2 regions of the Kitasatospora sp. NRRL B-11411 genome follow, and region 1 is predicted to be linked to the other one. Evidence: riboswitches for the same ligand, from Rfam matches in the RefSeq annotation. Region 1 holds a riboswitch; the other holds the start of a gene.
What was found. A riboswitch is a leader RNA that binds a small molecule or an ion and turns the genes downstream of it on or off. The one in region 1 is predicted to bind thiamine pyrophosphate.

Region 2: another riboswitch for thiamine pyrophosphate. It lies ahead of thiC (phosphomethylpyrimidine synthase ThiC); the one in region 1 lies ahead of IH44_RS0101425 (cytosine permease).

Annotation. Positions count from the first base shown of each region.
Region 1 is NZ_JOGH01000002.1:32,997-56,592, forward strand. Features, by position in the region: gene IH44_RS0101400 (FAD-binding oxidoreductase) at 1-1,268, opposite strand, end outside; gene IH44_RS0101405 (hypothetical protein) at 1,491-2,429, shown strand; gene IH44_RS0101410 (YDG/SRA domain-containing protein) at 2,483-3,382, opposite strand; tRNA gene IH44_RS0101415 (tRNA-Ser) at 3,531-3,616, opposite strand; gene IH44_RS0101420 (S1C family serine protease) at 3,680-5,392, opposite strand; TPP riboswitch at 5,650-5,800, shown strand; gene IH44_RS0101425 (cytosine permease) at 5,791-7,170, shown strand; gene IH44_RS0101430 (medium chain dehydrogenase/reductase family protein) at 7,236-8,267, opposite strand; gene IH44_RS0101435 (TetR/AcrR family transcriptional regulator) at 8,474-9,136, shown strand; gene IH44_RS0101440 (glycerophosphodiester phosphodiesterase family protein) at 9,303-10,115, shown strand; gene IH44_RS0101445 (ATP-binding protein) at 10,488-10,982, shown strand; gene IH44_RS0101450 (DUF5926 family protein) at 11,057-12,034, shown strand; gene IH44_RS0101455 (bifunctional DNA primase/polymerase) at 12,264-12,926, opposite strand; gene IH44_RS0101460 (PP2C family protein-serine/threonine phosphatase) at 13,312-14,721, shown strand; gene IH44_RS0101465 (aminopeptidase P family protein) at 14,857-16,350, shown strand; gene IH44_RS0101470 (helix-turn-helix domain-containing protein) at 16,745-17,761, shown strand; gene IH44_RS0101475 (MerR family transcriptional regulator) at 17,853-18,635, opposite strand; gene IH44_RS0101480 (MarR family winged helix-turn-helix transcriptional regulator) at 18,740-19,162, opposite strand; gene IH44_RS0101485 (membrane protein) at 19,216-20,325, opposite strand; gene IH44_RS0101490 (co-chaperone YbbN) at 20,432-20,755, opposite strand; gene IH44_RS0101495 (MerR family transcriptional regulator) at 20,781-21,197, opposite strand; gene IH44_RS0101500 (GNAT family N-acetyltransferase) at 21,284-22,084, shown strand; gene IH44_RS0101505 (YciI family protein) at 22,281-22,634, shown strand; gene IH44_RS0101510 (RNA-guided endonuclease TnpB family protein) at 22,648-23,596, opposite strand, start outside.
Region 2 is NZ_JOGH01000019.1:77,218-79,387, forward strand. Features, by position in the region: gene thiC (phosphomethylpyrimidine synthase ThiC) at 1-1,162, opposite strand, end outside; TPP riboswitch at 1,158-1,291, opposite strand; gene IH44_RS0112510 (hypothetical protein) at 1,415-1,615, shown strand; gene IH44_RS0112515 (flotillin family protein) at 1,801-2,170, shown strand, end outside.

The DNA of each region.
Region 1 (23,596 bases):
AGCCACTCGCGCTTCAGCAGGCCGATGCCGTGCTCGCCCGTCACCGTCCCGCCCAGTTCCAGGCCGAGCGCCATGATCTCGTCGAAGGAGCTGCGGGCCCGGGCCGCCTGCTCCTCGTCCTTCGCGTCGAAGATCACCACCGGGTGGGTGTTGCCGTCGCCCGCGTGCGAGACCACGCCGATGGTCAGCCGGTGCCGGTCGGCGATCTCGGCGACGCCGTTCAGCATCGCGGCCAGCGCGCTCCGCGGCACCGCCACGTCGTCGATCATCGTGGTGCCCAGGCGCTCCAGCGCCAGCAGCGACAACCGCCGTGCCTGCAGCAGCAGTTCGGACTCGGCCCGGTCCTCGGCCGGCACCACCGCGGTGGCCCCGGCGGCGGTGCACAGCGCCGCCACCTCGGCCAGCCGCTCACGCCGGTCCGAGCCGTCGAAGGCGACCAGCAGCAGCGCCCGGGTCGACTCCGGCAGGCCCATCCGCGCCATCGCGTTCACCGCCCGGACGGTGGTGGCGTCCATCAGCTCCATCAGCGAGGGCGCGTGTCCGGCCGACATCACCTCGCACACCGCGTGCCCGGCGGCGTCCACCGAGTCGAACTCCGCGGCCAGCACCAACTGCGGCCCCGGCGCGGGCCGTAGCGCCAGCACCGCCTCGACCACCACACCCAGGGTGCCCTCCGAGCCGACCAGCAGCCGGGTCAGGTCGTACCCGGCGACGCCCTTCGCGGTGCTCCGCCCGGTCCGCAGCAGTTGCCCGTCCGCCAGCACCACCTCCAGGCCGAGCACGTACTCGCTGGTCACCCCGTACTTCACGCAGCACAGGCCGCCGGCGCCGGTGCCGATGTTGCCGCCGATGGTGCAGGACTCCCAACTCGACGGGTCGGGCGGGTAGGAGAGCCCGAGGGCCTCGGCGGCGCGGGACAGCTCGGCGTTGACCACCCCCGGCTGCACCACGGCGATCCGGTCCACCGGGTCGAGGCGCAGGATCCGGTTCATCCTGGTCAGCGACAGCAGGATGCAGCCGTCCACCGCGTTCGCCCCGCCCGAGAGCCCCGTCCGGGCCCCCTGCGGCACCACCGGCACCCGCAGCTCGGTCGCCGTCCGCAGCACGAACCGCACCTGCTCCACCGTCTCCGGGAACACCAGCACCGCCGGCTCACCCACCGCACAGAACCCGGCCGTGTCCCGCGCGTACGCGGCCGTCACGTCCGGATCCACCGCGACCGCCCCCTCCGGCAGCCCCGCCCGCAACCGCTCGACCAACCCGCCCACGGCAACCTCCACTCGCCTCGTCCCCACGCCCCTCCCCTCCCCCGCCCCCGGCCGGACAACCGCCCACCGGCCCCTGTCGCGCTGTCGGTCCGCTCCGGCAGGCCGCGAGGCCAGCATCAACATCGGATGCCGAAATTCGCTATCCGATTCCAATCTTCATCTCGTATGCTTATTTCCGGCAACGGATGGCCGCCAGGCCTAACGACTCGAGGGGACGAGCACATGAGCGAATCGCAGCACGACGCGTGGGACCTCAAGCCCGGCGACACGATCGAACGCAAGCAGCTCCACCAGCGCTTCGGTGGGCGCACCCAGGGCGGCATCGGGCCGTCAGCGAAGTCTCCGAACGTCATGGTCTTCACCGATCCCGTCGCCGGAGAGAAGCACGGCTACTACGACGGCTGGATGCCCGACGGGCACTTCCACTACAGCGGCGAGGGCCAGTACGGCGACCAGCGCATGATCTCCGGGAACGCCAGCATCCTGAACCACACGGTCGAGGGCCGCGCGCTGCGCGTCTTCAAGGGCGCCCGGGGGCTGGTGACTTACCTCGGCGAGTTCGAGATCGCCGCTGACGACCCGTACTACGAAGCGGACGCCCCGGAGACGAACGACGGGCCGATCCGGAAGGTCATCGTCTTCCGGCTTCTCCCGGTCGACGCCGAGCCCCAGGACCCGACCTCCCGGCTCGGCCGGCTGCTCGAAACCGCTGACGGGGCCGGACCGGTGCAGAGCCTCCCCCTGGAGCAGCAGCTCACGGAGAAGATGTTCGTCGAACCCAACCGCGAGGCGTACGAGGCCGAGCGGAAGGAGTCGAAGCTCGTTGCCGCCCTGGCCGACTACCTGCGGACCAAGAACCACCAGGTGGGGCGGCACCAGATCCTGCCCGCCGGCGAGACCCGCCCCCTCTACACCGACGTCTACGTCGAGGGCCTGAACCTGCTGGTCGAAGCCAAGGGGAGCGTCACCCGCGAGAACATCCGGATGGCCATCGGTCAGCTCGCCGACTATTCGCGGTACCTCGACAACCCCGTCAAGGCCATCCTGGTCCCGAGCCGCCCCCGGGCCGACCTGCTCGATCTGGCCGCCAGCCAGGACTGCACGGTCATCTGGCCCCACGACAAGGGCTATTTCAGCACCGACCCCGCAATCGAGCTCTGACGCCCACGGGCCGGCCCTTCGATGGGCCGGCCCCGCACTCGTGCTGTCCTGGCTCAACCACCCCAGCGTTCACGGTGGTTGCGGACTCGTGCGAGGTCAATGCGGTGCTGCGGATGCGTCCGCAGTGCCCCCACCACCTCGCCGTGCTTGACGATGTCCAGGTCGTCCGTGAGGACGATCGCGCCACCGTCGAACATGACGTGGCAAGTCGGGCAGAGACAGAGGACGTTGTCCGTGATGTCCGGCCCGTTATACGGACTCCCCAACGCCTGGATGTGGGCGCCTTCGCTGTACACGCCGCCGGGCAGAACCACCGTCAGACCACAGAGCTGGCAGGCGCCTCCGTGCCAGGTCTTCACCCGCCGAACGACCGCACCGTTCCGGACGATCCGCTGCACGTCCGTCCGCACCCGCGCAGGCGTCGCGGCTCCGAGCGGCGGGTCCGACACGGCGTCCAACGTCGGCTGCACGTCCTGGGTCGGAGGTTCGGGGACGCCGGTCTCGCGGTCGGCCTCCAGCCGGAACTGCCAGATCCGGTGCCCGTCCACACCCATCGTGCTGCCGTAGCTCGCCACCCGGTACAACCCGTCGTAGCGGTACCCGCTGCGCGGCGCGAACTGCGATCCCCGGTGCGCTCCGCGCAGCACCCGGACGAGTTGCCCCTCGAGGTAACTGGTGACCAGCGCCGCGTTCCCCGGATCGTCCAAACTCTGGTCGCTGACCTGGTTGTTCGACGCGTCCTGCCCGCCGTGCCCCGTGTAGACGATGACATCGCCGTGGTCCTGGTCGTCCTTGTAACCGCCGGAGACCACGATCGACTCGGCACCACCACGCTTGGTCCCGCAGATCCCCGCCTGCAACGGACGGTGCACACCTGCGCCGTGCGCATCACGACGCGTCCTGAACTCCTGGCCGACCTCGACCCCCGGAACCTCACCGATCACGCGCACCATGCTGTCGTACGGTCACGAAGGTTTCAAGAAGCACCAATGGGCCGAGCACCAGCCAGTGCCCGCCGGCACCCACCCACCCACCCGCTGCACCACCGCAACGGCAACGGCCCCCGTCCGCATCACTGCTGGTCGGGGGCCGTTCTCGCGGCGGAGGGTGTGGGATTTGAACCCACGGTGGCGCGAAGCCACGACAGTTTTCAAGACTGGTCCCTTAGGCCGCTCGGGCAACCCTCCTCGGCGGAGGCCAGCCTAACGGGTCGGGGCCGCTTGGGTGCACACCGTTTCGGAGGGGAGGGGTCAGTTGTCGCCCTTGCGTTCGCCGAGGGTGACGGTGGTCTTGGCGGCCTTGCCGTCGCGCTTGTACTCGACCTCGACCTTCTCGCCGGGCTTGTGCGTCCAGATCTCGCTGACCAGGGTCGGGCCGCTGTCGATGGCGATGCCGCCGAGCTTGGTGATGACGTCGCCCGGCTTGAGGCCGGCCTGGTCGGCGGGGCCGCCGGGGGTGACGGCCTGCTGGCCGCCCTGGGAGCCGCTGGTGGCGATCTGGGCGCCGTCGCCGGTGTACTTGTCGTCGCGCAGGACGCCGAGGATCGCGTAGACGGGGGTGCCGTCCTTGATCAGGGTCTGGGCGACCCACTTGGCCTGGTTGATCGGGATGGCGAAGCCGAGGCCGATGGAGCCGGCCCGGCCGCTGCCGCTGGTGTTGGACTGGATCGCCGAGTTGATGCCGATCACCGAGCCGGAGGCGTCGAGCAGCGGGCCGCCGGAGTTGCCGGGGTTGATCGAGGCGTCGGTCTGCAGGGCGTTCATGTAGGACGTCTGGGAGTTGTTCTCGTCGCCGGAGGCGACCGGGCGGTCCTTGGCCGAGACGATGCCGGTGGTGACGGTGCCTTCGAGGCCGTAGGGGGCGCCGATGGCGATGGTCGCGTCGCCGATGGCGACCTTGTCGGAGTCGGCCAGCGGCAGCGGGACGAGCTTGTCGGTGGGCGGGTTGTCCAGCCGGACGACCGCGACGTCGTAGCCCTTGGCCTGGCCGACCACCGAGGCGCTGTACGAGGAGCCGTCGGAGAACTTGACGGTGAGCTTGCCGCCGTTGGCGGCGGGGGCGACCACGTGGTTGTTGGTCAGGATGTGGCCCTCGGTGTCGAAGACGAAACCGGTGCCGGTGCCGGACTCGCTGGAGCCCTCGGCCTTGATGGTGACGGTGGACGGCAGCGCCTTCGCGGCGATCCCGGCGACGGACTCGGGGGCCCGGTCCAGGTTCTGGTGGGTGTTGCCGACCGCCACGGTGGTGCTGTTGCGGCTGGCGCTGCTGCCGCCGCCGTTCTTGTCGTTGTTGGTGACGGAGGCGCCGATCGCGCCGCCGGCCAGGCCCGCCACCAGGGCGACGGCCGCGACCAGGGCGACCAGCGAGCCGCGCTTGCGCTTGCCGGAGCCGCCGTCGCCGGGCTGCGGCGCGCCCCACGGCGCACCGGGCCCGCCCGCGCCGCCGGCGGTGTCGCCGCCGGACGGGTGGCCCCAGCCGCCGACCGGGTGGCCGGCCCCGAACGGGTGCTGCGGCTGCTGGGGGCCGGCCGGGCCGCCGGGCGCGCCCGGGGCCTGCTGGAGCAGCGGCGCGGGGGCGACGGCCGGGTTGACCGCGGTCTGCGCCTCGTCCGGGCGGGCGAACGGGCCGGACGGTTCGGCGAACGGGCCGGACGGTTCGCCGACCGAGCCGTACGGGTTCTGGAACGGCGGCGGCGCGTCCACCGGAACGGCGGGGGCGAGCGGGGCGGCCGGGGCCGGGGGCAGGTCGGGCACCTTGCCGAGCTGGATGGTCTGCTCGACCGGCGTGGGAGCCGGAGCCGGGGCGGCGGCCGGGGCCGGGGCCGGGGGCAGCACCGGCGGCGGGGCGTCCAGGTAGGCAGGGGCGGGGGCGGGCGTACCGGAGCCGGCGGCCACCGCCTCGGTGCCGGCGGGCGCGGCGGCCGTCTCCGGCGGGGTGGTACCACTCGCGTGCTCGGTGCTCACGGACGACCTCCATCGCTGAACAGAACCTTCGGTGGCGAACCGCGGCGCTGGGGGCACGGCTCGCAACCTCGGTGCACAGTTTTTCCTATACCGGATTCGGACACCGTAAGCGGGCCCCTGAAGAAATGATGAGAAGCCTTAGCCCGCCCTGACATGCACATCGATGGTCCCCGCGGCGCGGTCCCGCGATGCGGACGCCCCTCCCCCCGGCCTTGGCGTTCCTCCGTCCGGAGGCTAGCCTGTCGCTCCTGTAAACCGAAGAACGTCGCGGGAGCTTGGACCAGCCAGGCTGAGAGTGCGCCGGTTCGACCGTGGGCATGGCGGTGACGCCACCACGGGCGAGGGGGCGCTGACCGCCGGAACCTGTCCGGGTAATGCCGGCGTAGGGAGTATCGGCCATGACGGCTGTTCCGTCTGCCCAGTTGTCCGACCGTGCCGCCGAGGTGCGGTCCGAGGCCCCGCTGACCCTCGACACCGCGCCGCCGCGCACCCTGGACTTCCGGGCGCTGTTCGCGCTGTGGGCCAACCTCGGGGTCAGCCTGATCGGCTTCACCAGCGCCGCGACGGTGCTCGGCGAGCAGGGCCACGAACTGGGCTTCACCGCCGCGGTGACGGCGATCGTCGCGGGCACCGCGATCGGCACCGCGATGCTGGCGGTGGCCGCCCTGGTGGGCGCCCGGACCGGCGCACCGGCGATGGCGGTGCTGCGCGGCCTGTTCGGCACCCGGCTGTCGTACGTGCCGACGGTGCTGAACATCGTGCAGTGCGTCGGCTGGGGCGTGTACGAGCTGACGGTGATCGCCTGGGGCGCGCAGACCGTGTCGGGCACCGCGGGCTGGCGGTGGCTGTTCGTGCTGCTGGCGGGCGTGCTGACCACGGTGCTGACGATCTGGCCGCTGGGCGCGATCGCGGTGCTGCGCAAGTACGTGGCGGTGGCGGTCGGCGTGGCGATGGTCTACTTCACGGTGCAGTTCGCCCGGGTGGGCTTCCCCGACCCGGGCGCGGGCAACTGGGACGGCTTCCTGGGCGCCACGGACGCGGTGATCGCGGTGTCGATCTCCTTCGTGCCGCTGGCCGCCGACTACACCCGGCACGCGCGCAGTTCGGCGAAGGCGTTCTGGGGGACGTTCTCCGGCTACACGGTGGCCCAGGTGTGGTGCTACGTGCTGGGCGTGGTGGCGCTGCTGCAGTCGGGCGGCGACGCGAACCGGATCTTCGAGTCGTTCACCGGCGTGGCCGCGGGCTGGGCGTTTCTGCTGGTGCTGGTGCTGCGGGAGACCGACCAGTCGTTCGCGAACGTGTACTCGACGGCGATGTCGATCCACAACCTGTGGCCGCGGGTGGACCGCCGGGTGCTGACCGGCGGGATCGGCGTGCTGGTGACGGTGCTGGCGCTGCGGATCAAGGAGTTCACCGACTCGTACTACGGGTTCCTCGGCCTGATCGGCTCGGTGTTCGTGCCGCTGTTCGCGGTGCTCGCGGTGGACTACTTCCTCGGTGCGGGCCGGCGCGGCTGGAACCTGGCGCAGGACGCCCCGGCGCGCTGGGTGATGCTGCTGCCGTGGGCGGTGGGCTTCGCGGTGTACCAGTTCCTGGCCCCGTCGAAGATCGGCGGCTGGTGGACCGGCCGTTGGGAGGACCTCCAGCAGCTGGTGCACTTCACCCCGGCGGCGTGGTCCTCGGCCTCGCTGTTCTCCTTCCTGGTCGCGGCGCTGGTCACCCTCGCGGTGACCGCGCTGGAGCGCCCGAAGACGGCGGCGGGCCCGCAGCAGGGCTGACCCGCGTCCGGCGCCGGCCTCCCGTTCACGCCCGCTCGCTCCCGTTCGCTCCCGCTCGCTCCTGTTCAGGGGACCAGCACCACCTTGCCGGTGACGGTGCCGGACTCGGCCAGGCGCAGCGCCTCGGCGGCCTCGGTGAGCGGGAGGCGGGCGGCGATCGGCGCGGTGAGCTCGCCGCGCCGCAGGGCGTCCAGGACGGCGGTCAGGTCGGCGCGCAGCCGGGCCCGGAAGCGGGCGGGGCGCAGGGTCCGGCCGGCCCAGATGTTGTAGAAGTGCGCGCGGCGGCCGTTCGGCAGGGCGTTCCACCACCAGGTGCGGGCGAGCACCTTGAGCACCGGCCACTGCTTGGAGCCGGTGTCGTCGCGGGTGGCGGCGCTGCCGTAGGCGACCAGGGTGCCGCCGGGGGCGAGCAGGCGCCAGGAGTCCAGGACGCTGCGGCCGCCGACGTGGTCGAAGACGGCGTCGACGCCGCCGGGGGCGAGCCGGCGGACCTGGGCCGGGACGTCGCCGGTGCGGTAGTCGACGGGGGTGACGCCGAGGGCGCGCAGCGCGTCGTGGTGGCGGGCGGAGGCGGTGCCGATCACCTGCGCCCCGGCGGCCAGGGCGAGTTGGGCGAGCAGCAGGCCGACGCCGCCGCCCGCGCCGTGCACCAGGACGGTCTGCCCGGGGCGGACCTCGGCGTGCCGGTGCAGCAGCTGCCGGGCGGTGATGCCGTTGACGACCGCGGTCTCGGCCGCCGCGGGCTCCAGGCCGTCCGGGACGTCGACGGTGTCGGCGGGGTCGAGCAGGACGTGGCTGGCCCAGCCGCCGGTCTTCACCAGCGCGGCGACCCGGCGGCCCGCCAGCGCCGGGTCGGTGCCGGGCCCGGTGGCCGTCACCGTGCCGACCAGGTCGTAGCCCGGGACGAACGGGAACGGCGGCTGGTCGTAGTAGCGGCCGCGGCGCATCTGCTGCTCGGCGAAGGACACGCCGGTGGCCTCGACCGCGACCAGCACCTGCCCGGGACCGGGCTGCGGCAGCGGCGATCGGCGGATCCGCAGGCCCTCCGGCTCGACGATGCCGGGCAGGACGATCTCGACGAGCTGTTCTTCTCGCATGACGGTCTCCCATTCGATAGAGCCACTCACTTGCGTTAGACCCTCTAACAAGAACCGTTGTAACACCACGCTTCCGTGAGAGTCAACAACGAACGCGATAGGGTCTAACGGAAGGAAGAGGGTGCAACGCGTCCCGTGGCGGTACCGCGACGGCACCGCCACGGCACCGCGACGGCACCCCGGCGCGGCAGGACGAGAGGAACCCCATGGAGACCGAGACCGGCACCCCCCGGGAGCGCTACCGCGCCCAGGTCCGCGAGGAGGTCAAGCGGCACGCCCGCGAGCAGATCGCCGAGGCCGGCGCCTCCGCGCTCTCGCTGAACGCGATCGCCAAGCGGATGGGCATGAGCGGTCCGGCGCTCTACCGCTACTTCGCCAACCGCGACGAGCTGATCACCGACCTGGTCACCGACGCCTACCGCAGCCTCGCCCTGGCCCTGCGCGCCCCGGCCGAGGCGGGGGCCGACCTGCCGGCGCTGGCGGCCGCCCTGCGGCAGTGGGCGCTGGCCGACCCGCAGCGCTACTTCCTGCTGTACGGCACCCCCGTCCCGGGCTACCACGCCCCGTCGGAGACCACCGCCATCGCCACCTCGATCATGACCACGCTGCTGGACGCCGCCGTCCTCCACCAGACCCCGGCGGTCGACCCGGGCCCGGCCGACGCCCGCCTCTACACGCACCTGGCGCACCACCACGAGTGGGCCGGCGACCACCCGGCCCCGTCGCACGCGCTGCGCCGGGCGCTGGTGTTCTGGACCAGGCTGCACGGCGTGCTCTCGCTCGAACTGGCCGGGCACTTCACCGGCATGGAGCTCGACGCCGAACTGCTGTACGCCTCCGAGGCGGAGTCCCTCGCCGGCCCGCGCTGACCCGGCCGCCCGCATCCGCCCCGCCCGCCCGCCCGACCCAGGCCCCTCCCCCGCACAAGTCCAAGCCCGCTCCACCCGTCCCGCCCCGTCCCGCCGACCGGTTGTTCACCCGCCCGCCACCGTGCCGGAGGACGGGCGACATCCGGTGCCGCGTACGGTGGTTCACGTGGACACCCAGCACAGCGCGGCCGGTTCGCCCGCCGCTCCGACCGACCGCACCGCCGTCAAGGTGATCGCGCACCGGGGCTCCTCGGCGGCGCTGCCGGAGCACACCGAGGCGGCCTACCGGCGGGCGCTGGAGGAGGGGGCGGACGGCCTGGAGTGCGACGTCCGGGTCACCGCCGACGGGCAGTTGGTGTGCGTGCACGACCGGACGGTGCGCCGGACCTCGGACGGGCAGGGCGTGGTGTCGGCGATGACGCTGGCTCAGCTGTCCGCGCTGGACTTCGGCTCGTGGAAGCACCCGGAGCGGCCGGAGCCCAGCCCGGTGCTCACCCTGGAGCGGCTGCTGGAGCTGACCGCGGACGCCGGGCGGCGGGTGGAGCTGGCGATCGAGACCAAGCACCCGGTGCGCTACGCGGGCCGGGTGGAGTCCGAACTGCTGCGGGTGCTGGGCCGGTTCGGGCTGCTGCCGGCCGACCCGGCCGAGTCCTCGGTACGGGTGATGAGCTTCTCCGAGCTGGCCCTGCACCGGGTCCGGCGGGCCGCCCCGGCGGTGCCCCGGGTGTACCTGTGGGAGCGCCGGCTGCCGGTGCTGGGCCGGACCAGGTCGCTGCCGGGCGGCGCCGCGATCGCCGGTCCGGGCATCGAGCTGGTGCGGCGCGACCCGGGCCTGGTGACGGCGCTGCGCCGGGCCGGGCACCGGGTGCACGTGTGGACGGTGGACCGCCCGGAGGACGTCGAACTCTGCCTGGAACTGGGCGTGGAGGCCCTGATCACCAACCGCCCGGCCGAGGTGCTGGCCCAACTCGGCCGCTGAACCGGAACCCCGACCGCCCCCGACCGCCCTCGACTACCCCGCCGTCCCATCGCCCGGCCCACCCGGCCCACCCGGCCTGCCCCGCCCGCCTGCCCGGCCCACCCGGCCCACCCGGAAACCCGGTGGCCTCGACTTCCGCTCCGGTGGCACTCGCCCGCCAATCGCGTGACAGAAATACCGAACGGGGTATTTCCGGAGCCCGTTTCCCGCCGATCACCACCGCGGAACGTGAGACCCCCCTCACCTTTTGCCCGCGCGGCCGGGCAGATGTCGTTAATACCGCCATCGGATCGTCGAACGCCCGTTTCCGGGGCATTACCTGCGGGCATCCATCCCTCGGCAGAAGCTGAAGGAGGTCCGGGGGTGGCGTTGATGGTGGCGCGAGCTGTGCCAGTTCAGGCCGGGTCGACCTCATCGGCCATGGCGGTTCCGCACGGGCCGGCCAGTGTTTCGGCCGCGCGGCGCAGGCTGCGCGGCGATCTCGGTGACCGGTCGATACCGGAAGCGGTGATTGACGACGCGGTGTTGATCCTCTCCGAACTGCTCAGCAATTCCTGTCGGCACGCGAGACCGCTGGAAGCGGCCGCGGACGCCGCTGGGGAGGACGCGGAGAGCGGTACGGTGCTGGTGAGTTGGCAGATGCGCGGCGACGGCCTGCTGACCCTGGAGGTGACGGACGGCGGGGCGAGCACCCGGCCGATCCCGGCCCGTCCGTCGGTGACGGCGCACGGCGGCCGCGGGTTGAGCATCGTGGGCCGGCTCGCGCAGGACTGGGGCGTGCGGCACGCACCCGGTCAGGTGACGGTCTGGGCGGAGCTCCCGGCGTTCGGGCAGGTCGCGGACGGCGGGCGGCGGCGCAGCGCCTGAGCGGCCGGAACGGGAGGTTCCCGGCGAAGTAGGCTGCCCGGTGCAACGTCCGACGTCCCCGGGAGAGCCGCACCATGGCCAAGAAGGCCGCGAAGAAGCAGCCCAGCCAGTCCACCGCCGTCGAGGGCGAGGTCCCGGTCGTCGGGGCGCGCGAGGCCTGCCCGTGCGGCTCGGGCCGCCGGTACAAGGCCTGCCACGGCCGCCAGGCGGCGCACGCGGTGCAGGAGTTGGTGCACCGCCCGTTCGAGGGCCTGCCGGGCGAGGCCGACTGGGTGGCGCTGCGCGAGCTGGTCCCGGCCGCCACGGTGCCGCTGGTGCTGGCCGCCGGGGTGGCGGACGAGGCGGTCGGCGAGGTCCCGTCGGTGACGCTGGCGACGGTGCTGCCGCTGGCCTGGCCGGCGCTGCGCCGTCCGGACGGCTCGATCCTGCTGGGCCTGCAGACCCAGTCCTCCTCCGGCGACCTGAGCCGTGACCTGGCGGACGCGCTGGAGCTGGCGCTGGCCACCGAGCCGGGCACCCCGGTGCCGGCCCGCCGGACCAACCCGGGCGGCCGCCGCCTGCAGGAACTGCTGGACACCACGGCCGCGTTCGTCCCCGAGGTGCACACCGGCTTCGAGTTCTGGCTGGAGGACGCCGAGTCGGCGACCGGCGAGGTGGCGGCCTCGCTGGAGCGGGCCAACGCCTCGGCGATCCCGACCGAGAAGCTGGCCGGGGTGGACTCCGCGTACTGGTGCGGCACCCCGGACAAGAACCACCTGCGCTGGGTGATGGACGTCCCCGAGGAGCAGTTGCTGGACGCGCTGTCCCGGCTGTCGGCGGCCGGTGACAGCTCGCTGGGCGAGGGCACCAAGCTGGTCGGCTCGTTCCGGGCGCACGGCCTGACCGTCCCGGTGTGGGACCTGCCGCTGGAGATGACCGCCGCGGACGTGGAGAAGCCGGCCGTGGAGTTCGCCGGGAAGCTGGCCGCGGTGCTGGCCGCGCCCGCGCCGCTGACCGCGGAGGAGCGCCGGGCCCGGGCGAACCTGGTGAGCCGTCAGATCACCCTGAACTGACCGGAACTGGCCGCAAGGTGATGTGAGTCACATTTCCGGCCCGGTCAAAGGCCTTTCCGCGTGGACAAATTGGCGCGGAGCCGGATCTTTGTTACTGTTTGAAAGGTCCGACCGCTGGTGCATCCCCCGTCGCCAGCGGTCGGACTTTTCTCGTTTCCGGGCTGCGACTTCCTCACCAGGCACCATAGCTGACGGGACATCATCAAAAAAGCAGGCCCGGCGCCCCGGCTCAGCCCTGCGGCAGCGCCACCGCGCTGGCCGTGATCATCCCGCCCAGCAGCGTCCCGACCTCCGGCAGCCACGGCCGCCCCGGCCCCGGCCGGCGCACCCAGTGCACCGCGCCCGCCCCCGTCCGGGACGGCGGCAGCACCAGGTAGCCGCCCGGCCCGTGGTAGCGCAACACCCCCGGCACCCAAGGCCGTTCGGCCAGCAGCCCGCCCAGCTCCGGCAGCGTGTACGGCGCGGTCAGCAGCACGAACCGGCCCGGCGTGCCGAGCACCGGCCCGTACGGGACGCCGGTCTCCTCCAGGTGCCGCAGCAGCCACGGCCCGGCCGGCCGCGGCAGGCTCACCGCGCCCAGCGCCCGCCCGGTCGCCGCCAGCACCGGGGCGCCCGGCGCGCGCCGCTCCCACCACCAGCGCACCATCCGCGGATCGGTGGTCGCCGCCTCCAGCGGCGGGTCGTCCGGGTGCCCGCCCGGCACCGCGCAGGCCCGGTCGCCGCACGAGCAGCGTCCCGCCGCGCCGCGCGGCACCCGGGCCCCCGGCAGCACCGGCCAGCCGCACCCCTCGGCGGCCTGCAGGGCGGCGGCGAGCGCCAGCGAACGGCTCCGGCGGCCCGGCCACCACCGGCCGACGCGCTCCGGCAGCAGCTCTCGGCGGGGTGGGCGCATGGCGGCTCGTTCCTTTCCGCGTCCATCGGGGCGCACGGCACGGTCGGTGCGATCGTCTGATCGTTCGGATCGGCGTGGTCGGGGTGGCGGGCGGTGCGTGTGCGTCTCGGCTACCCGCTGCTGGAACGAGAATCCCCCATACGTCCGGATGGACGCGGCCGGGCGCCCCCCGGTTCCACCGTACGAGTGAGTGCGGGTCGCCCCGGGTGGCACCCCGGCGGCCTGCGCATACGATCCCTGGCACGTTCGGCCGCCGCACTCCTGGACATGCCCCGATCGGCCTGTGTACAAGTGGGGGAAACATGCCGAGTAGTGAGTAAAGACATCGTTTCGGTCGGTCTCGGTGGTCTTGCGTGACACGTTCCGGATTGTGGGGAGTTGCGACATGACCGACGTCCACCCGTTGACGTCCACGGCGCCCGCCGCCACGGCGCTGCCGCCCGCCCCGGCCGCCCCGGCGGCCGACCCGCTGCTGCTCCCGGAGCTCGGCGAGGTGCCCGCCGCCGACCTGCAGGACCGTTTGGCCGGATGGCTGTCCGATTTCACCAGCCTCCAGGAGCACCTCGAACTGCTGGCCCGGGCCGACGGCCTGGCCGGCACCCTGGACGCGCTGCTGGACTCCGGCGCGGCCCTGCTCGGCGCCCGCCGCGGCCTGGTGGTGACGCTGCCGCCCGGCTCCGAGGGCCAGCCGGCCCGCCCGGTCGGGCTCGGCCTGGACCGGGCGACGCTCGGCACGCTGGAGACCGTGCCGGTCGAGCACGGCCCGTTCGCCGGGCTGCTCGGCCGCCCCGGCCCGGAGGGCCGGCTGCTGATCGCCGACCTGGCCGCCGACCCGGCGGTCGGCCCCCGCTTCCGCGAGGTCGCCGAGCAGCTCGGCCTCGGCGCCTGCTACGCCCTGCCGCTGGCCACCGGCCCCGCGGAGGAGGTGCTCGGCGCGGCCGCCTGGTTCTACGACGAGCCCGGCAGCCCCGACGAGCGCCGCGAGCACCTGGTGCGCCGCTACTGCGAGTTCGCCGCCCCGCTGCTGGCCCGCCAGCTGGCCGCGGACCGGGCGGTGCGCGCCGCCGAGACGCTGCGCCGCTCGCTGCTGCCCGGCCACCTGCCCGCCCGCACCGGCCTGAAGGTGGCCGCCCGCTGCGTCCCCGCCGCGCTGGAGCGGGCCGCCGGCAGCGACTGGTACGACGCGATCGCGCTGCCCGACGACACCGTGGGCCTGACCGTGGGCAGCGTGCTCGGCGGCGGCCCGGGCGCCGGCCCGCACGCGGGCACCGACGCGGCCGCCGCGATGGGCCGGGTGCGGGCCGCGCTGCGCGCCTACGCGGTGCTGGAGGGCGAGGACCCGGTCTCGGTGCTCGGCGACCTCGAACTGCTGCTGAAGACCACCGAGCCGACCCGCTCCGCCACCGCGGTCTACGCCTGCGTCGACCCGGCCGAGCGCCGGATCGCGCTGGCCGGCGCCGCCAACTGCCCGCCGGTGCTGCTCACCCGCTACGGCGCCAACTTCGTGGAGACCTCGCTGTCCGCGCCGCTGGGCATGCTCAGCTGCTGGGAGGCCCCCGGGGTGGAGCTCACCGCGGAGCCCGGCGACGTGCTGGTGCTGTACACCGAGGGCCTGGCCCGCCGCTTCGCCCCCGCCCTGCACGCCGGGCAGAGCGCGCTGCGCCGGGCCGCCGCCGACGCCCCGCGGGACGTCCGGCTCGACCCGGACCGGCTCTGCGCCCACCTGCTGGAGCAGGCCGGCGGCGGCGAGCCCGGCACCGACGACCTGGTGCTGCTGGCCGCCCGCTTCGAGTAGCCCCGGCCGGCCCGGCCGGACCCCGGACGCCCTTCCTCCGTTCGAACGGCCCTACGTACCATGGGGGCGACATCCGCCCGCACGCCCCGCGACCCGGGGACGGGCGGGCGGTAGCGCGCGCAAGGAGGCGACGTAGTGACCGAGGACCGCAGCCCGGCGGTGTCCGAGAACCCCGAGGGTTCCGTCGAGGGCGAGGAGGCCGAGAAGCCGGTCAAGAGCCGCAAGAACGGCCTGTACGGCGAGATCTCCGACGAGCTCGCCGCGTCCATGCGCTCCGGCTGGGCCGACACCGAGCTGCGCGGCCTGCAGCCGGACGTGCAGGCCCCGTACGCGGCCGAGCGCCGCGCCAAGCTGTCCGCCGCCTTCCCCGGCGAGCGCCTGGTCGTCCCCGCGGGCAACCTGCGCACCCGGGCCAACGACACCGAGTACGCCTTCCGCGCCGCCAGCGAGTACGTCCACCTGACCGGCAACCGGACCGAGGACGCCGTCCTGGTCGGCGAGCCGGTCGACGGCGGCCACGCGTTCGCGCTGTACCTGCTGCCGCGCTCCGACCGGGAGAACGGCGAGTTCTGGCTGAGCGGCCAGGGCGAGCTGTGGGTCGGCCGCCGCCACTCGCTGGCCGAGTCCGAGCAGCTGTACGGCCTGCCGGTGCGGGACGTCCGCAAGGCCGCCGAGGAGCTGGCCGCGGCCGACGTCCCGACCCGGATCGTGCGCGGCTACGACGCCGCGCTGGAGGAGGCCCTCGCCGAGCGGCTCGACGAGGAGAAGGACGACGAGCTGAAGGTGTTCCTGTCCGGGCTGCGCCTGGTCAAGGACGAGTGGGAGATCGGCGAGCTGCGCGCCGCCTGCGACGCCACCGTGAACGGCTTCACCGACGTGGTGCGCGAGCTGGACCGGGCCGTCGCCTCCTCCGAGCGCTGGATCGAGGGCACCTTCTGGCGCCGCGCCCGGGTCGAGGGCAACGACGTCGGCTACGGCACGATCGCCGCGGCCGGCCCGCACGCCACCACCCTGCACTGGGTCCGCAACGACGGCGACGTCCGCCCCGGCGAACTGCTGCTGCTGGACGCGGGCGTGGAGACCCACACCCTCTACACCGCCGACGTCACCCGCACCCTGCCGATCAACGGCCGCTTCTCCCCGCTGCAGCGCAAGGTCTACGACGCGGTGTACGAGGCCCAGGAGGCCGGCATCGCCGCGGTCCGGCCGGGCGGGAGGTTCCGCGACTTCCACGACGCCGCGCAGCAGGTGCTCGCCGCCCGCCTGCTGGAGTGGGGCCTGATCGACGCCTCGGTGTACGACCTGGAGAAGGTCCTGGAGCTCGGCCTGCAGCGCCGCTGGACGCTGCACGGCACCGGCCACATGCTCGGCCTCGACGTGCACGACTGCGCGCACGCCCGCCGCGAGCAGTACGTGGACGCGCTGCTGGAGCCCGGCATGGTGCTGACCGTCGAGCCCGGCCTGTACTTCCAGGCCGACGACCTGACCGTCCCCGAGGAGTACCGCGGCCTCGGCGTCCGGATCGAGGACGACATCCTGGTCACCGCCGACGGCCACGAGAACCTCTCCGCGGCGCTGCCCCGGCAGGCCGACGAGGTCGAGTCCTGGATGGCCGGCCTGACCGCCTGACCGCCCGCGCGGCACGTACCGAAGCCCCCGTCCGGCCGGTCCGGCGGGGGCTCCGTCGTGCTCAGTGGCGTCGGCCCCAACCGGAGCAGGCCGCGCAGGTCGGGAGGTTCTTCGCATAACGGGCATGACGGAACATGGACATCTGACGCTCTCCGGACATGGTGGTGGAAGAGGACGGGGAACGGCCGCACCGGACCCCGATGTGATGACTCCTCATCCTCCCGGGAGGTTGTCTCCCGATTCCAAAGGTTTTCCGCCGCCGTCCGCCCCCGTCCGATCAGCCTGCGCCACCGTCCGTGCGCACCCGCCCACCCCGCCGCCGCTCCCGGCGGGCCGGCGCCCCGGACGGCTAGACTCGGCGCGAAACCGCCGACGGCCGCCCCGGGAGCACCACATGGCCGAGCCCGTGCCCATCACCATCGGAAGGCGCCCGGCGCCGGTGCACACCGTCGCGGTGTACGCCTTCGCGGGCATGGCCCCGTTCGAACTCGGCGTGGTGGTCGAGGTGTTCGCCCTCGCCCGGCCCGAGCTGGCCGGGCTGCTGGCCGCCCCCTGGTACGACGTCCGGGTGTGCGCCGAGCGCCCCGGCCACCCGCTGGAGGCGGTCGGCGGGTTCTCCCTGACGCCCCGTCACGGCCTGGAGGAACTCGCCGCCGCCGACACCGTCGTGGTGGTCGGGGTGCCCGACCCGCACGGCGACGTCCCGCCCGCCGTGGTGGCCGCGCTGCGCACCGCGCACGCCCGCGGCGCCCGGGTGGTCTCGATCTGCTCCGGCGCCTTCGCGCTGGCCGCCGCCGGACTGCTGGACGGCCTGCCCGCCACCACGCACTGGCGGTACGCGCCGGAACTGCGCCGCCGCTACCCGCACGTCCGGGTCGACCCGGACGTGCTGTACGTCGACAACGGCCAGGTGCTGACCAGCGCGGGCAGCGCCGCCGGCATCGACCTGTGCCTGCACCTGGTCCGCCAGGACCACGGCGCCAAGGTCGCCAACACCGTCGCCCGCCGCTTCGTCGTCCCGCCGCACCGGGACGGCGGGCAGGCGCAGTTCATCGAGGCGGCGGTGCGGCCGGTGGACGAGCCGGAGGACGGGGTGGCCCGCTCGATGCGCTGGGCGCTGGACCACCTCGCCCGGCCGCTGACCGTGCCGCTGCTGGCCCGGGCGGCCGGCATGTCCGACCGCTCGTACCTGCGGCACTTCACCGCCCGCAACGGGGTCAGCCCGATGCGGTGGGTGGCGATCCAGCGGATCGCGGCCAGCCTGCCGCTGCTGGAGTCGCCGGAGGGCAGCGTGGAGGAGATCGCCGCGGCGGTGGGCTTCGAGTCGGCGGCGACCTTCCGCCACCACTTCGGCCGCACCATGCGCACCTCCCCGACCGCCTACCGGCGCACCTTCGGCCGGGCCGCCTGACGCCGGGCCGCCCCGGCACCGGGCCACCCGAAGACCGGGCCGCCCGAGCGCCGAACCGCCCGGAGACCGGCCGCCCGACGCCGGGCGGCCGTCAGCCCTGCTGCTGCTCGCGCTCCAGCCGGTCCGCGTTGGCGTGGATCGCGTCCCGCAGCCACTGGGCCAGGCCGGGAGCGAGCTTCTCGTACGTCTCGGTGAACCGCGGGTCGGCGAGGTACATGTCGCCGAGGCAGCGGTGCATCTGCGGGCCGCAGTCGTAGAAGTTCAGGCCGATGTGCCGCCGGTGCTGCTCGGCGACCGACATCGCCTGCTCGCTGTCCGGGGCGGTGCCGGCGGTGAGCGCCGCCACCATGGCGTCGTTGATGCCGTCGGTCTCGGCCTTGATCCGCTCCCAGTCCGCCTTGGTGTAGCGGGCGGTGCGCTGCTGGGACTGCTTCCAGGCGTCGGTCTCGCCCCAGCGCTGCTGGGCCTCGTCCTCCCAGTCCTCCTGGTAGTCCTTGCCGAACACCTCGAACTTCTCCTCCGGGGTCAACTGGATCCCCAAGGTCCTCGCCTCCATCGCTCGCTCGACCGCCGCGGCGAGTTCCTCGAGCTTGCGGATCCGGTCGCCGATCAGCTCGCGCTGCCGGCGCAGGTGCTCGCTCGGGCCGACCGTCCGGTCGTCCAGGATCGCCGCGATCTCCTCCAGCGGGAAGCCGAGTTCGCGGTAGAACAGGATCTGTTGCAGCCGGTCCAGCTCGGCCTCGCTGTAGCGCCGGTAGCCGGCCGGGGTGCGGTCGCTCGGCGACAGCAGCCCGATCCGGTCGTAGTGGTGCAGGGTGCGCACCGTGACCTTGGCGATCGCCGCCAGCCGTCCGACCGTGTAGCCCTCGTCCATCGCGTTTCCCTCCTTCCCGCCGCTGTGCGACCAGCCTGGGGCCTGACGCGACGTGAGGGTCAAGCCGCTCGGGCCCGGCCCCGGCCACCGCCTTCCGCGGGCGGCTACTCGGACTCGCCGTAGCGGATCAGGTAGGCGGCGAACCGGTCCAGGTCCTCGTCGTCCCAGGAGGTGAAGCGGTCGGTGAAGGCCCGCCGCCGCTGCTCGTACGCCTCCGCCAGCAGCTGTTCGCCGGCCTCCGTCAGGTGCAGCAGCTGGCCGCGCTGGTCGTCCGGGTCGGCCTGGCGGCCCAGCAGCCCGAGCCGCTCCAGCGCGCCGACCTGCCGGCTGACGGTGGACTTGTCGAGCATGAAGTGCGACGCCAGGTCGGCGGCCCGGCACGAGCCCCGCTCCTTGACCAGGTCGAGCATGCTGTACGTGACCAGCGAGAGCTCGGGGTGCAGCTGGGCTGCCTTGTGGCGGGCCCGGCGGGCGAACGCGGTGAGCTCGCGCTGGATGGTCTCCAGCGCGGCGTCGCGGTCGGGCATGGCGTGGCTCCTTCGTCGTGCGGTGTTGCCGACCACGGTAGGGGTAGCCGCGCTCAGACGCCGACCGCCTCCTCCATCTCCTCCTCGGCGGCCTCCGCCGCAAGCTGCTCGACAGACCGATCGGCAGGCTGCTCGGCGGCCTGTTCCGCGCCCGGCACGACGGCCGGCGCCGCGGCCGCGGCGAGGGCCCGCTTCCGCTCGGTGCGGGCGGCCGCCAGGAGCAGCACCGCACCGGCCGCGAGCCAGCCGAACAGGGTGGCGACGTGGCCGCCGAGCCCGGCCCGGCCGCCGAAGTAGACGTGGTCGCGGACGCCCTCCAGGAAGCCCGCGCCGTTCCAGAAGGAGTGCAGGGCGCGGTAGAAGCCGTTCTGCAGCTCGGGCTGGAAGATGCCGCCGGAGCTGGTGAAGTTGAGCATCACGAACAGCGCCATCATGGTCAGCGTGGTCCACCGGCCGAGGAAGGCGTGCAGGGCGGTGCCGATCGCGACGATGCCCGCCGAGTACAGCCAGCTCATCGCCCAGACGCCGAGCAGGCCGTGGTCGACCAGGTGGAAGACCGGTCCGGCCAGCGCCGTGCCGAGCAGGCTGACCACCAGGGCGACGCCGAGGCCGAGCAGGGCCCGCACCCGCATCGCCAGGGCCGCGCCGGCCGCGCCGAGCACCGCGACCGAGCCGTAGGAGCCGATGCTCAGCGCCACCAGCAGGAAGAACAGGCCCTGCCCGGTCGGGTCGCCGGCCGGCAGCGGGGTCAGTTCCTGGACGGCCAGCGGCTTGCCCTGGTGGGCGGCGACCTGGGTGAACACCTTCTCGGCGGCGCTCGCCGAGGTCTCCGAGTTCGCGGTGGCCACCAGCAGGGTCGGCGCGTCGGCGTCCGGCACGTACGCGGCGACCAGGTCGCGGTCGAGCAGCCGCTGCCGGGCCGCGTCGGAGTCGGCCGCGGTGGTGACGTCCAGGCCGTCGCCGGCCTTGTCCTTGAGGGTCTGCGCCAGCACCTGGGCCTGCGGCCCCTGTCCGACCACCGCGACCGGCAGTTGGTGCGGGGCGGGGGCGTGGAAGGCGGACAGGTAGGCGATCCCCATGCCGAGGCACATCAGCAGCGGTGTGACCAGGTGGGTGAGGACGTGCCGCAGGGCGGGGCGGGACACCGCTGACACCGAGGACATCACGACTCCATGGTTGGGAAGTACAACTATTATTTAGTTGCACTTTACAACGCGAGTGTCCTCCGCAGCCATCCCCCGGCCCCGCCCTGTGGCACACCTCACCCGCCTACAGCAGGTCGTCGAGCTCCCGCAGCAGGCGGCTCTTCGCCCGCGCCCCCACCAGCGAGCGCACCGGCTCGCCGTCCTTGAACACCATCAGCGTCGGCATCGACAGCACCCCGTACGCGTTCCGGGTCTCCGGGTTCGCGTCCACGTCCAGCGCGACCACCGCCAACCGCCCGGCCTGCTCCGCCGCCACCTCCGCCAGCACCGGCGCCAGCTGCCGGCACGGCGGGCACCAGTCGGCGGTGAACTCCACCAGCACCGGCCCCGGCACCGCCAGCACCCGCTCGGCGAAGTCCCGGTCCGTCACACTGTCCACGCCACCCATCGCGTCCTCCTGTCGTCGGTCGTCGTCACTCCTCGGTGCGGACCAGCTCGCAGCGCGGCTCGCCGCCGCCGGCCCCGGCCAGCGCGTCCCGGGCCGCCTCGGCCCGGGCCAACTGCCCCGCCACCGTCTCCCGGACCTCGCTCAACCGGGCCACCATGGCGTCCAGTTCGGCCAGCTTCGCCCGGTACACCTCCAGCGAGGCCGGGCACGAGTCACCCTCCGGGTGGCCCGCCTGCAGGCACTCCACGAACGGCCGGGTCTCCTCCAGCTCGAACCCGAAGTCCTGGAGCATCCGAATCTGCCGCAGCAGCCGCAGGTCCTCCTCGTCGTACGCCCGGTACCCGTTCCCCCCGCGCCGCGCGGGCAGCAGCCCCCGCGACTCGTAGTACCGGAGCGCCCTGGTGGTGGTCCCCGCCCGCTGCGCCAACTCGCCGATCCGCATGCCACGACGCTAGACCTTCACCCCGACGTCAACGCCAGCCCCTTTTCCGCTGTCCGCCGCCCCACGATGATCGTTAGGCTCGCCTGATGACCGAACTGACCACGGCCCTGCTCGCGGCCTACGACGAGCACATGCGCGGCCTCGGCGTCCGCGCCGAGGACGAGACCCACGACAGCGACGGCCCGCTGCTGCGCAAGTACGGCGGCTTCCGCGGCTTCGTCACCTCGCCCCGCCCCGACCTCGGCCTGCGCGGCGACGCGCTCGACGAACTCATCGTCCGCCAGCGCGAGTTCTTCGCCGCCCGCGGCGAGAGCGTCGAGTGGAAGACCCGCGGCCACGACCTCCCCGCCGACCTCCCGGCCCGGCTGACCGCCGCCGGCTTCGTCGGCGAGGAGCCCGAGACCGTCCTGGTCGGCCTCGCCGCCGAACTCGCCACCCCCACCCCCGCCCCCGAGGGCGTCACCGTCCGCCGGGTCACCTCCCCCGCCGACATGCGGCGGATCGCCGCGATGGAGAGCGAGGTCTGGGGCGAGGACTGGTCCTGGCTCGCCGACGACCTCGCCACCCGCGCGAACGGCCCCGCGGACTTCCTGGTCCTGGTCGCCGAGACCGACACCCCCCGCCCCGAGGTGGTCTCCGCCGCCTGGCTCAACCGCACCCCCGGCAGCGAGTTCGGCGGCCTCTGGGGCGGCTCCACCCTCGCCGCCTGGCGCGGCCGCGGCATCTACCGCTCCCTGGTCGCCCACCGCGCCCGCTGGGCCCTCGACCACGGCATCCGCTACCTCCAGGTCGACGCCTCCCCCGACAGCGCCCCCATCCTGAACCGCCTGGGCATGCACGCCGTCACCACCACCACCCCGTACGTCTGGACCCCGCCCACCGCCTGACCCGCCACCCGGTGCGCAGCAGCGGGGGCGCTGCGCGCGGCCGGACCGGCCCGACGAACACCCCTCCGACCTGCGGGAACACCGCCGGTCAGAACTTCCTCGGAAAATCTTCGGCAGCATGTAGAGAACCCTCCTCCCCGCTCCGACCAATGGACGCAAGCACGAACCGCCCGAACGAACCGAGGAAGTGGTCCCCGTGAAGTACCTGCTGATGACGTACGGCAACCAGGAGAAGTGGGCCGCCCTGTCGACCGAGGGCTGGACCGAAGCGGTCGCCCAGCAGGACGCGTTCAACAAGCGCTACCAGGAGACCGGCGAACTGATCGGCGCCTACGGCCTCGGCGACGCCGCGGTCAGCCGCCTGGTGCGCCGCCAGGAGGGCCTGCCCGCGGTCAGCGACGGCCCCTACCTGGAGACCAAGGAGTACATGGCGAGCTTCTACCTGCTCGACTGCGAGAACGAGCAGCGCGCCCTGGCGATCGCCGCCGACATGCCGTGGGCCGACCGCGAACCGGTGGAACTGTGGCCGATCCTGCACGAGGCGAATTGACGCCCTCCCCACGCTACGGCGCGGGAATTCCGGCCGACCCGGCGGTGCGGGGCTTGGGCCCCGTTCCGCGCGGGCTCCGGTGGGTTCCTCGTTCGACGGACCGTGCCCGGCGTGGTTCTGCCACGCCGGGTCTGACCGGCCCTCCGGAGGCGTTTGACCTGTCCGCCCGCCCGGCGGCCAGGATGTTGCGCGCGGCGTTGAGATCACGGTCGTGCCCGGCCCCGCACGCACCGCAGGTCCACGTCCTGACCTGCAGGGGCTTGGGTCCGTCCCTGGCGCCACAGGCCGAGCACAGCTGGGAGGAGGGGAACGCCCGGTGGACGATCCCGACCGTGCGGCCGTAACGGGCGGCCTTCTCTTCGATCATTCGTCGGAAGGTTCCCCATCCGGCGTCGTGCACGGACTTGGCCAGTCGGCCCCGGGCCAGGCCGCGCACGTTGAGGTCCTCCAGGTACACCGCTTGGTTCTCGCGGACGATCCCGGTGGTCAGCTTGTGCAGCCAGTCCCGGCGGCTGTCGGCCACCTTGGCGTGCGCCCTGGCGGCCTTCCGGCGGGCCTTCTCCCGGTTCTTCGAGCCCTTCGCCTTGCGGGACAGCTCCCGCTGCGCGGCCTTCAGCCGTTTCTCCGCCTTGCGCAGCAAACGCGGGTTGTCGACCACTTCCCCGGTCGACAGCACCGCATAGGAGGCCAGGCCGAGGTCGATCCCGACCTCGCCACCGGCCTCCGGCAGCGGTTCGGGTTCGACGTCCACCACGAACGAGGCGTGGTACCGACCCGCTGCGTCCAGCACCACCGTCACCGACGACGGCACGGCAGGCAGCGCACGCGACCACCGCACCCGCACGTCACCGATCTTCGCCAGGTTCAGCTTCCCGTTCGACCGGATCCGGAACCCGTTGCGGGTGAACCGCAACGACTGCCGGGAGTCCTTGCGCGACTTGAACCGCGGCAGCCCCACCGGC
Region 2 (2,170 bases), on a different contig from region 1:
CGTCCTTGGCGCGGGCGATCCGGCCGAGTTCGCCGAGGGTGGTGAGTTCGGCGAACTGGGCCTCGTCGTTGGCGTCGGCGATCGAGCCGGGGCGCAGGCCGTCGCCGAGCGAGAAGGTGACGTCGTAGGCGCGCAGCAGGTCGCAGAGTTCCTCGAAGTGCGTGTAGAGGAAGTTCTCCTGGTGGTGCGCCAGGCACCAGGCGGCCATGATCGAGCCGCCGCGCGAGACGATGCCGGTCTTGCGGCGGGCGGTCAGCGGGACGTACCGCAGCAGGACGCCGGCGTGCACGGTCATGTAGTCGACGCCCTGCTCGCACTGTTCGAGCACGGTGTCGCGGTAGACCTCCCAGCTGAGTTCCTCGGCCCGGCCGTCGACCTTCTCCAGCGCCTGGTAGAGCGGGACGGTGCCGATCGGGACGGGGGAGTTGCGCAGGATCCACTCGCGGGTGGTGTGGATGTTGCGGCCGGTGGAGAGGTCCATGACGGTGTCGGCGCCCCAGCGGGTGGCCCAGGTCATCTTCTCCACCTCCTCCTCGATCGAGGAGGTGACGGCGGAGTTGCCGATGTTGGCGTTGATCTTCACCAGGAAGTCGGTGCCGATGATGGACGGTTCGCTCTCGGGGTGGTTCACGTTGACCGGGATGACGGCCCGTCCGCGGGCCACCTGCTCGCGGACGAACTCCGGTTCCAGGCCCTCCCGGAGCGCGACGAACTCCATCTCGGGTGTGATCAACCCGCGCTTGGCGTACGCGAGTTGGGTGACGGCGACGCCGTCGCGGGCGCGCAGCGGGCGGCGCGGGCGGCCGGGGAAGACGGCGTCCAGGGTGCGCAGGTCGCCGCCGCGCGGGGCGGTGTGCCGGATGCCGTCGTCCTCGGGCCGGGCCGCGCGGCCCTCGTACTCCTCGACGTCGCCGCGCTGGCGGATCCAGGGGTCGCGCAGCGGGGCCAGGCCGCGCCGGACGTCGGTGGGCTGGGCGGGATCGGTGTACGGGCCGGAGGTGTCGTACAGCGGGACGGTCTTCCCGTCGGTGAGGTGGACCTCGCGGTAGGGGACCCGCAGGTCGGGGCGGCTGCCCTGGCGGTGGGCCTTGCGCCAGGCCGGGGTCGGGTACCCGGTGGCGGTCGGCTGCTGGGCAGACGTGTCTTCGGCGAACGTGGTCATGCGACCTTCAACTCCCTACGCCGGCATTACCCGGTCAGGTTCCTGCGGTCGGCGCAGCAGGTGGTACGCGGGCCCGCGTACCGTCAGCGCCCTCTCAGCCCGGTGCTCCGAGCTCCCGTTCCGCGCAGGCGTTTGCGCCTGCGTCCGCTGCTCACCGTAGGGCACCGGGCGCGGACGGTCCAGGGCGCACCCCCGGTGCGGGGCGTGCGCCCGGCCTGTGCGGGCGGCGTGCGGGGTGGAAGAATCGCCGGGGTGATCGGACTGGTGGGGCGGGTGACGGGGCGGATCGGCGCGGGCCTGGTCGGCGAGGTGATGGTGAGCGTTCCCGAACGCCTGGGCAGCGAGGCGTTCCTGGCGTACCGGGCCGTCCCGGGTGATCCGCTGGAGCCGGGCAGCATGGTGGTGGTGGTCGATTACCAGCCACCGCGCACGGTGTACGTCGAGCCCTTCTGACTACACCTCAGCAGGGCTTTGCAAACCCTTTGCAATCGTTTCGAGACAGTGACAGTTCCCACGGGTGCGGGGCCTTCCACCCCGCCGCCGGGCGGCGGAGAATGCCGCTGCCACCGGATTCCGCGCCCACAACTGCACCACCCTGCGCAGCCACGGACCGGTGTGCCACGAAGGGGGAGTTCCCGATGCTCATCGGCATCGCCGGGGGAGTCGTCGCCGGCATCGTTCTGCTGATCCTGCTGTTCAAGTTGATGTGGCGGGTGGCGGAACCGAACGAGGCGCTGGTCATCTCGGGTTCCAAGCACGGCGAGGGCCTCGGCTTCCGCGTGGTCACCGGACGGGGGACCTTCGTGGTGCCCGGTGTCCAGGCGGTGCGCCGGCTGTCGCTGGACCTCAACGAGGCCGCGCTGGACGTCGAGTGCGTGACCTCGCAGGGCATTCCGGTCCACGTCAAGGGCGTGGTCATCTTCAAGGTCGGCGACGACCCGTCGTCCATCGCCAACGCCGCCCGCCGCTTCCTGGACCAGCAGAAGATGATGGGCCAGCGGGTGCACA